DNA from 3 places in the Bifidobacterium sp. UTCIF-39 genome. Region 1 is predicted to be linked to each of the others. Evidence: riboswitches for the same ligand, from Rfam matches in the RefSeq annotation. Region 1 holds a riboswitch; each other region holds the start of a gene.
The links. Region 1 has a riboswitch for thiamine pyrophosphate ahead of EP30_RS08750 (ECF transporter S component). Riboswitches for the same ligand answer to the same signal wherever they lie in the genome.

Region 1 (3,104 bases):
CCGGGTGGACAGCACGATGCGCTCGTTCTCAACATCGTCAGTGGTGGCGGTGTCGGCGGTGTCATCATCGTCATCCGTGGGCGGGAAACTCGGAATCGCACGCCCCGGCACCCATGAGCCGCCATCGGCGAGAACATCACCCATGGTGGAGAACACCTCATCGGGCGTACCGTCGGCCAGCACACCGCCTTCATGGCTGTCGCCCGCGGCACCGAGCACGATCACGCGGTCGACCAGATCAAGCCAGACGTCGATATGATGTTCGACCACGACCATGGTCTGACCAGTGGACTCCACGACATGCCTCACCGCATCATGAACCTCACGCACGCCCGGTGGATCGAGATTCGCGGTGGGCTCATCGAGCAACAGCAAACCGGGACGCATGGCCAGTACGCCGGCCAATGCCAGACGCTGACGCTGACCACCGGACAGGTGCCGCGTGGAATGCGTGAGCTCAAGCGATTCAAGTCCCACGATGTCGAGCGACGCCCGGACCCGCTTCCACGTCTCGTCCTTGGGGACGCCAAGATTCTCACAGGCGAAGGCCACATCGTCGCCCGCACGTTCAAGGATGATCTGCGCATCCGGATCCTGCAACACCAATCCGGCCATACCGCGCGCGTCGTTGGCGTCCACTCCCCCGACGCTGAGCGTACCCTCGCGCACACCCTCGTCGTCACTGCCCAGCACGCCGGCCATGGCGGCCATGAACGTGCTCTTGCCGGCACCCGACGCGCCCAGCAGCAGCACGCGCTCGCCGGGACGGATCGTCAGATTCACATGACGCAGCGCGAAGTCCTTGCGGGTGGAATGACGCCAGCCCCAGTCGCGCGCCTCAACGCCGACCGGGGCCGCCTTCTGGAATACGGAATCGTTCACCGATCAGACCAGCGCCTTGGCCCTGCCGGACTCGAAACGGTCGAGCACGCCGGTGGCGGCGATGGCACGCTGCACGAACCACATGAGCAGGCCGGCGATCACGGCACCGGAGATCAGCGTGGTCACCAGATAGGACAGACCGTAGGTGCTAAAGAAGCCGATGCCCACGCGGCTGCCGAACGGGGAGAACTCGAACAGGTAGTTGCCGAAACCGGACAGCAGACCGGAAAGGGTGGCGGTCAGCGGGTTCCACACGCGGTAGCGCACCACGATGAAGATGATCTCGGCGAACACGCCTTGGACCAGACCGATGATGATCGAGCCGCTGATGCCGAATACGCCGCCGGCGCCGATGATGTATTCGATGCAGGCCGCGATCAGTTCGGCGTAGATGGCCGCGCCGGGCTTGCGCACGATGATGGCGGCCAGCGGACCGGCGAACAGCCAGAAGGCGCAGACCAGACCGTTGAAGCCAGGGAGCACGGCGTCAAGGGCGGTGGTCGGGATCTTGTAGATCAGATCCCAGCCGGCGAAGATCACACCGGATGCGACCGCGATGATGGATGCGACGACTATATCGACTACGCGCCAGCGCAGATTCGTCTTGGCGATGGTTTCAGACATGTGAGTTGTGCCTTTCCTCTCCATGGGGAACGCCGGTTGCGTTCCGCCACAAGGCACGGGAAAACGAGAGACATCCGTGCGCCGGCATTACCCGGTATACGTTCATACGGTCGAAGCAGTGCTTCCTCTCAGCCTTCGCATTCTGTGGGATATGCGAAAGCCCCCGTGTCCGAAGCTGATACTACACGGGGGCCTTACAAAGTGCAATGGTCAATTCCGCGAAATCATGGGAATCGTCGATGAACGGTTCCGTAGATCTACGTAGTTCACCATGATTGGCGGAACGACCGCACGTAATTTTGGGTTACCGGGCGAGCTTGCCGAGAATCAGCGCCTCGGCGAGGATGTTCTTCTTCAGACTCGGCAGGTCGATGGACTCGTTGGGGCTGTGCGCGTTGGCCTTCGGGTCCTCGGGGCCGGTGACCAGCACCTGCGCCTGGGGGAAGATACGCTGCAGTTCGGGGATGAACGGGATGGATCCGCCTTCGCCCTTGTTCGCGGGCTCCACGCCGAACGCCTCGGCCAGCGCCTCCTCGGCGTCCTTGACGGCGGTGCAGTTGGGGTCCATGGCCCAGCCCTTGCCGTTCTCCAGCGACTCGACGGTCACTTCGGCGCCAAACGGGGCGTTTGCCTTCAGGAACTCGGCGAGCGCGCGCTGCGCCTCCTCGGGCTCCTGGTTGGGCGAGGTGCGCATGGACAGGCGGAAGCGAGCGGAGTCGGCGATCACGTTGAACGAGCCGTCCACGGGATGCGCATCGAAGCCGATCACGGTCACGCTGGGCTTGGTCCACAGACGGGAGGCGATCGAATCAGTGCCGGCGAGACGATAGCCGGGCACCACAGCGGCGTCGGCGCGCAGGGACTCCTCGTCAAGATCGCGCTGGAGTCCGCCGATCGGCTCCTCGGCGAGCAGGCCGGGCACCACGAGGTTGCCGTCCTTGTCATACATGGACGCGATGAGCATGGATGCGAGCGTGTTCGCGTCGAGGATCGGACCGCCGAACTGGCCGGAATGCACGGGGTGGCCGAGCACGCGCACGGTCACGTCCACGCAGGTGTTGCCGCGCAGGGAGGTGGTCAGACTGGGGATCTCGGCGGACCAGTTGCCGGAATCGGCCACGATGATCACGTCGGATTCGAACTCGGCGGCATGCTCTTCGATGAACGGGATGAAGCTGGGCGACCCCATCTCCTCCTCGCCTTCGATGAACACCTTCACGTTCACACCCAGATCGTCTCCAAGGGCGTGCAGCGCGCCGGAGTGGATGGCGATGCCGCCGCCATCGTCGGCCGCGCCACGGCCGTACAGACGACCGTCGTCCTTGGCGGTGGCGACGAACGGATCGGTGTCCCACTCCTTGGGATCGGGAACCGGCTGCACGTCATGATGGGCATACAGCAGTACAGTGGGCGCCTGGGGATCCACGATGCGCGAACCGACGACCTCCCACGCACCGGGCGTGCCATCCGGGTTGCGCGACTGGACCACGCGAGCGTCCACGCCCTCCTCACGCAGCACCTCGGCCACGAATTCGGCGGAACGCTTCATATGATCGGCGGTGATGCCCAGCGCCGACACGGATCCCAGTGCGATCTTC
Region 2 (3,104 bases), on a different contig from region 1:
TGACGGCGTGAGCGATCAGTACAGACCGCCGGCCTCCTGAATACGAACGCTGTCCGGCCATGCCTCGCCGCCCATGGCGACGGGCTTGAGCGGCACATGCGTGCGGTGCTCGCCGATGCGGGCGGCCACGTAGTCGGCCACCTTGTCAAGAGCCACGCGCTCCTGGTTCATGGTGTCGCGGTCACGAATCGTCACGGCCTGATCGTCGAGGGTGTCGAAGTCGACCGTCACGCACAGCGGGGTGCCGATCTCGTCCTCGCGACGGTAACGACGGCCGATGGCGCCGGACTCGTCGTAGTCGATCATCCATTCGTTCTGGCGCAGATCGTTCGCCAGGTTCTGGGCCACGTTCTGCAGTTCGGGCTTCTTGCTGAGCGGCAGCACGGCGGCCTTGACCGGAGCCAGACGCGGGTCGAGGCGCAGCACGGTGCGCTTGTCCACGCCGCCCTTGGTGTTCGGAGCCTCGTCCACATCGTAGGCGTCCACAAGGAAGCACATCAGGGAGCGGGTCAAGCCGGCCGCAGGCTCGATCACGTACGGCACGTAGCGCTCGCCGGTGGCCTGGTTGAAGTAGCTGAGGTCCTCGCCGGAGTGCTTGGCGTGGGCGGAAAGATCGAAGTCGGTGCGGTTGGCCACGCCCTCGAGCTCGCCCCAGTCGGATCCCTGGAAGCCGAACTTGTATTCGATGTCCACGGTGCGCTTGGAGTAGTGGGCGAGCTTCTCCTTCGGATGCTCGTAGTGACGCAGGTTCTCCGGCTTGACGCCGAGGTCGAGGTACCACTGGGTACGGGCGTCGATCCAGTACTGGTGCCAATCCTCATCGGTGCCGGGCTCCACGAAGAACTCCATCTCCATCTGCTCGAACTCACGGGTGCGGAAGATGAAGTTGCCGGGAGTGATCTCGTTGCGGAAGGACTTGCCCATATTGGCGATGCCGAACGGCGGCTTGGAACGCGAGGAGGTCATCACGTTCTTGAAGTCCACGAAGATGCCCTGCGCGGTCTCCGGACGCAGGTAGTGCAGGCTGTTCTCGTCCTCCACCGGGCCGAGATGGGTGCGCAGCATCATGTTGAAGTCGCGCGGTTCGGTCCACTTGCCACGGGTGCCGCAGTCGGGGCACACGATGTCGGCCATGCCGTTCTCCGGCAGCTGGTCATGGTGCTTCTCGGCGTAGGATTCCTGCAGCTTGTCGGCGCGGTTGCGCTTGTGGCAGTTCAGGCATTCGACCAGCGGGTCGTTGAACACGGCGACGTGACCGGAAGCGACCCACACCGGGGTGGGCAGGATGATGGACGTATCAACGCCCACGACGTCGGGACGGGTGACAACCATCGAACGCCACCACTCGCGCTTGATATTGTCCTTGAGCGCCACGCCGAGCGGGCCGTAATCCCATGCGGAACGGGTGCCGCCATAGATCTCACCGGCGGGGAATACGAAACCGCGACGCTTCGCGAGGGATACGACTTCATCAAGTTTGGACTGAGCCACAATGCACCTTCTGGTTTGAACGGTTTGGGGTCTTGTTTTGCGCCCCTGAGTCTATCCGTACACGCTGACAGTCAACGCCAACGACGGAACGACCGGAACACACCATCGAATCGCCGTGCACATGACGACAGCGCAACGACGATGCGACGCAAGTACAAGACGCACAATACGCGCATAGCACTTGAAGTCGCCGAAGTTGTCCGAACGGCGGCATAGCGTCAATGGCACAATGCAGGGGAACCCGTACGACGTACGGCACGATGGTTCGGCCAAGACTCGACCATGATTTCGAGGCGCAACACCATCGGATCGACGCGTAACGGGTTGAGAAAGGCGCCGGCCTGACCCTTGGAACCTGTTGGTCAACACCATCGTAGGGAGGCATTCTTCATATGAGTTCCGATTCCGAAAACCTCGAATCCGGCAACCTCACCGTCGGTGATCCGCTGCGCGCCGAGATCGCGCAGGCCGTGGACGCCGTACGCGAGACCACGCCACTCGCCCAGTCGCTGACGAACTTCGTCACCATCAATTTCGTCGCCAACGCCCAGCTTGCCGTAGGGGGCACGGCGGCCATGCACTACAGCGGCGAAGAAGCCGAGGCTCTGGATTCCGCCGGAGCCTCCAAGGCCACCTACATCAATATGGGCACATTGCTCGCGGAATTCCGCAACGAGTATCCTGCCGCCGCGCGCGATGCCGTGGACCGCGGTCTGCCGTGGGTGCTTGATCCCGTGGGAGCAGGAGCGGGCGAGCTGCGCGGCGAGATTCTTCGCGCCTTTCGGAAGACCCCGCCCACGATCATCCGCTGCAACGCGTCCGAGGCGATTGCGCTGGCCGGGATCTGGGGGCTGGAGGGAGCCGATTCCAAATCACGCGCCGGCGTGGAGGCTCATGATGAAATCGATGCGGCAATCCCCGCGGCCCATGCCCTCGCTCGGTTCACCAAGGGTGTGGTGTCGGTATCGGGGGCCATGGATCTGGTCACCGACGGCGAGCGCGACTTCCGTCTGCCCGGCGGCAGCGTGTGGATGACGAAGATCACGGGCGCGGGCTGTTCCCTGGGCGGCGTCACGGCGACGTACGCCTGTGTGGCCCGCCCGCTGGTCGCCGCGCTGACTGCGGCATTGCATTACAACCGTGCGGCGGATGCCGCCGAACGTGTGGCCGAGGGTCCTGGCTCGTTCCAAGTGGCGTTCCTCGATGCGCTGTGGAACACCACGTCCGATGAGATCGCCCAGTCGCCGATCTACGCCTGATTCCCTGATTCCCTGATTCATTGTCGATTCATTGTTCATACTGCAAGGAGCGAATCATGACCAACCGTTTCCCGTACGCGTCGATGCGCGACATTCTCGATGTATCCGCCTATCTGGTGCTCGGCCCGGATGATACGCACGGCCGCCCGGTCACCGATGTGGTGGCACAGGCCCTGCGTGGCGGCGTAACCATCGTGCAGCTGCGCGCCAAGCATTCCGATGCCGGCGAGATCATCGCCATGGCCAAGGATATCGCGCAGGTGATCGCGGATGCCGGAAAAAGCGATACCGTGCCGCTGCTGATCGACGATCGTCTGGACGTGGTGCTCGCCGCCCGCGATATGGGCATCAAGG
Region 3 (3,104 bases), on a different contig from region 1:
CATGCTGCTGAACGCCCTCCGGCTGATCTCGGGAGGCGCCGTTCCCGCGCGCACCGTATCGGAGGGGGACCGGGAGGCATGGGCGCAGGGCGTATTCGATATCGCGCCGGGTGGGACCGTGGACGCCATCGCCCGAGACGCCGGTGCCGAACTCGGCGACGACGGATTGTTCCTGTCCCGTACCCTGCCCGCACAGGGACGTTCACGTGCCGTGCTTAACGGCAGAAGCGTGCCACGTGCCGTGCTTCGTGACCTGACCGACGAACTGATCGCCATCCACGGACAGGCCGACCAGCTGCGCATGGCATCTCCCGCCCGGCAGCGGGAATTCCTCGACTCATACGCCGACGACGCGGCCGAACTCGACGACTATCGTGCGGCATGGAAACGGCTCAACGATTGCGATGCCAAACTGCGCGCGATCGTCGAACAGGAGTCGGAGACCACACAGCGTGCCGACTATCTCCGTGAATCCATCGACCGCATTGACCGTACGGCCCCCCACGACGGTGAGGATGCGGAACTCAAGGCCATGCGCGATCGTATCGAGAACTCGGCCGCCATCATGCAAGGGGTCGGCGGGGCGCTCGCCGCGCTCGATCCGGGGCAGATGGGCGTGGATTCGGAGACCGGAGGAGCGATGGCCATGATCGAGCAGGCCGTGCACTCCCTGCAGTCCATCGGCATGAAGGGGACCTACGCCGAAACCGCGGAACGTCTGTCATCAGTGGAAACGGAACTGTCCGACATCGTCTTCACCCTTGGCGGCCTGCTGGAACAGGAGGACGGCGAAGGCGATCTCGATCAGATCAACGGACGCATCCACGAGCTCGACGAACTCGCCAGACGGTGGGGACCCACCCTCGCCGATGTCATCGCCTGGAGGGAAAAGGCCGGGTACGAGCTGGAGGACCTCGATGCATCCCCCGAACGCGTGGCGAAGCTCACCCGCGAACGGGATGAAGCCCACGCCGCCGCGCTCGAGGCCGCCGAGAGGCTGGGGAAGCGACGCCGCGACGCGGCGGCCGAACTCGCCGATCATGTAACGAAGGAACTCGAATCGTTGGCTATGGCCGGAGCCCGACTCGACATCGAAGTGGACCGGCGTGACGGACTCGACGCGCACGGCGGCGACGACATCCGTTTTCTGTTCACCGCGTTTCCGGGAGCGCCGAGTCTGCCGATGGGCAAGAGCGCGTCCGGCGGCGAGCTCAGTCGACTCATGCTGGCGTTGGAGCTGTCCGCGGCGCAGAAGGGGTTCTCGTCCGTGTCCGGTCAGGACATGACGTTCGTATTCGATGAAGTGGACGCCGGCGTGGGCGGACGTACGGCCGCCGAGCTCGGACGACGTCTGGCGCGACTCGCCGAGAACGCGCAGGTGATCGTCGTCACGCATCTGGCGCAGGTGGCCGCTTGGGCCGACGCGCAATTCGTGGTATCCAAGCGCGCCGACGAATCCGATGCCGATGCGGTACGTACCACTGTGGACGAGGTGCGTGGCGAAGCCCGTGAACGTGAGATCGCCCGCATGCTCGACGGCGGCGAGACCGATACATCGCTGACGCATGCGCGGGAGCTGCTCGACGCCTGTCATTCGTGATGGCCGAATCGGGATGTCGGCTCCCGCGGATAGCGTGGATGCCGTCAAGTTGCAGGGGAACCCGACTCGGCGCCGACGATGCGTATTCGCATGCGGCGCGCGGTGGAACGGGTTGAGAAAGGCATGACGCCTGACCCTTTGAACCTGTTGGTTAACACCATCGTAGGGAGGAACGATTATGAGCGTACTGACGCCCGTGCTGTCCATCGCAGGATCCGACTGTTCCGGAGGTGCCGGAATTCAGGCCGATCTCAAGACCATGAGCGCCAACGGCTGCTTCGCCATGTCCGTGATCACGTCCGTCGTCGCCGAGAACACCGCCCGCGTGATCTCCGTGCTCGACGTGGATCCGAAGATCATCGCCGATCAGATCGACGCCGTGTTCGAGGACATCCGTCCAAAGGCCGTGAAGATCGGCATGCTCGATAATCCGGACATCATGCAGGTCGTGGCCGACAAGCTCGTCGAGTATCAGGCCGAAAACGTGGTCATCGACCCGGTCATGTACGCCAAGAACGGTGCTCCGCTCATGGACCCCAACTGCATCGACTCGCTGATCAGGATCGTGATCCCGCACGCCGACGTGCTGACGCCGAACATTCCCGAGGCCGAATGCATCTCCGGACTGAAGATCACGGATCTTGAAGGCCAGAAGGCCGCGGCGAAGGCCATTCAGGAGATGGGTTGCACGTCCGCGCTCGTCAAGGGCGGCCACGCCACGGGCGACGCCATCGACGTGCTGTACGACGGCAAGAACTTCTATGAGTTCTCCGCCAAGCGCATCAACACCAAGAACACGCACGGAACCGGCTGCACGTACTCGTCGGCCATCGCCGCCAATCTTGCGCTCGGCCATCCGTTCCACGAGGCCATCGATCGTGCCAAGAAGTACGTGACCATGGCCATCGAGCATTCGCTGGAGCTCGGCAACGGCAACGGTCCCACCAATCATTTCTGGGATCTGTACGCACACGGCCTTGCCGGTTTCGATGCCAATGCCTGATTCCCTGATTTCGCCGTGCCGTCCGGCAACTCGTCCGGCAACGCGAGTGCGGGCAAGGCCGCCATCTTCGACCTCGATGGCACGCTGCTCGATTCAATGCACGTGTGGACCGACGTGGACAACGAATTCCTCCACGGCCGAGGACTCGACGTGCCCGCCGACTATGCCGAATCCATCGCCCACCTGTCGTTCGAAGGGTGCGCGGAGTACACGATTCGCCGGTTCGGTCTGCCGGACAGCCCACAGGATCTCATGGACGAATGGAACCGCATGGCGTTCGACGCCTATGCCACCACCGTGCCGCTCAAGCCGCATGCGGAGGAGTACCTGCGCCACCTCAAGTCGTCCGGTGCCAAGCTCGCCGTGGCCACCAGCCTGCCGCCACGGTTCCGTGAGGCAGTCCTTCGTCGACTCGGCATCTACGATCTGTTCGACGCGTTCAGCAGCGTGGATGATGTGAACAACGTCGGCAAGGACCGGCCCGACGTGTACCTGCATGCC

Region 2: linked by a shared signal. The riboswitch ahead of thiM (hydroxyethylthiazole kinase) and the one ahead of EP30_RS08750 (ECF transporter S component) in region 1 are both predicted to bind thiamine pyrophosphate.
Region 3: linked by a shared signal. The riboswitch ahead of thiD (bifunctional hydroxymethylpyrimidine kinase/phosphomethylpyrimidine kinase) and the one ahead of EP30_RS08750 (ECF transporter S component) in region 1 are both predicted to bind thiamine pyrophosphate.

Annotation. Positions count from the first base shown of each region.
Region 1 is NZ_JEOG01000021.1:40,758-43,861, forward strand. It holds gene EP30_RS08745 (ABC transporter ATP-binding protein) at 1-882, opposite strand, end outside; gene EP30_RS08750 (ECF transporter S component) at 886-1,506, opposite strand; TPP riboswitch at 1,562-1,683, opposite strand; gene EP30_RS08755 (dipeptidase) at 1,811-3,104, opposite strand, start outside.
Region 2 is NZ_JEOG01000018.1:47,031-50,134, reverse strand. It holds gene EP30_RS08085 (glycine--tRNA ligase) at 16-1,491, opposite strand; TPP riboswitch at 1,715-1,889, shown strand; gene thiM (hydroxyethylthiazole kinase) at 1,884-2,750, shown strand; gene thiE (thiamine phosphate synthase) at 2,807-3,104, shown strand, end outside.
Region 3 is NZ_JEOG01000005.1:49,410-52,513, forward strand. It holds gene recN (DNA repair protein RecN) at 1-1,600, shown strand, start outside; TPP riboswitch at 1,644-1,786, shown strand; gene thiD (bifunctional hydroxymethylpyrimidine kinase/phosphomethylpyrimidine kinase) at 1,779-2,603, shown strand; gene EP30_RS03030 (HAD family phosphatase) at 2,619-3,104, shown strand, end outside.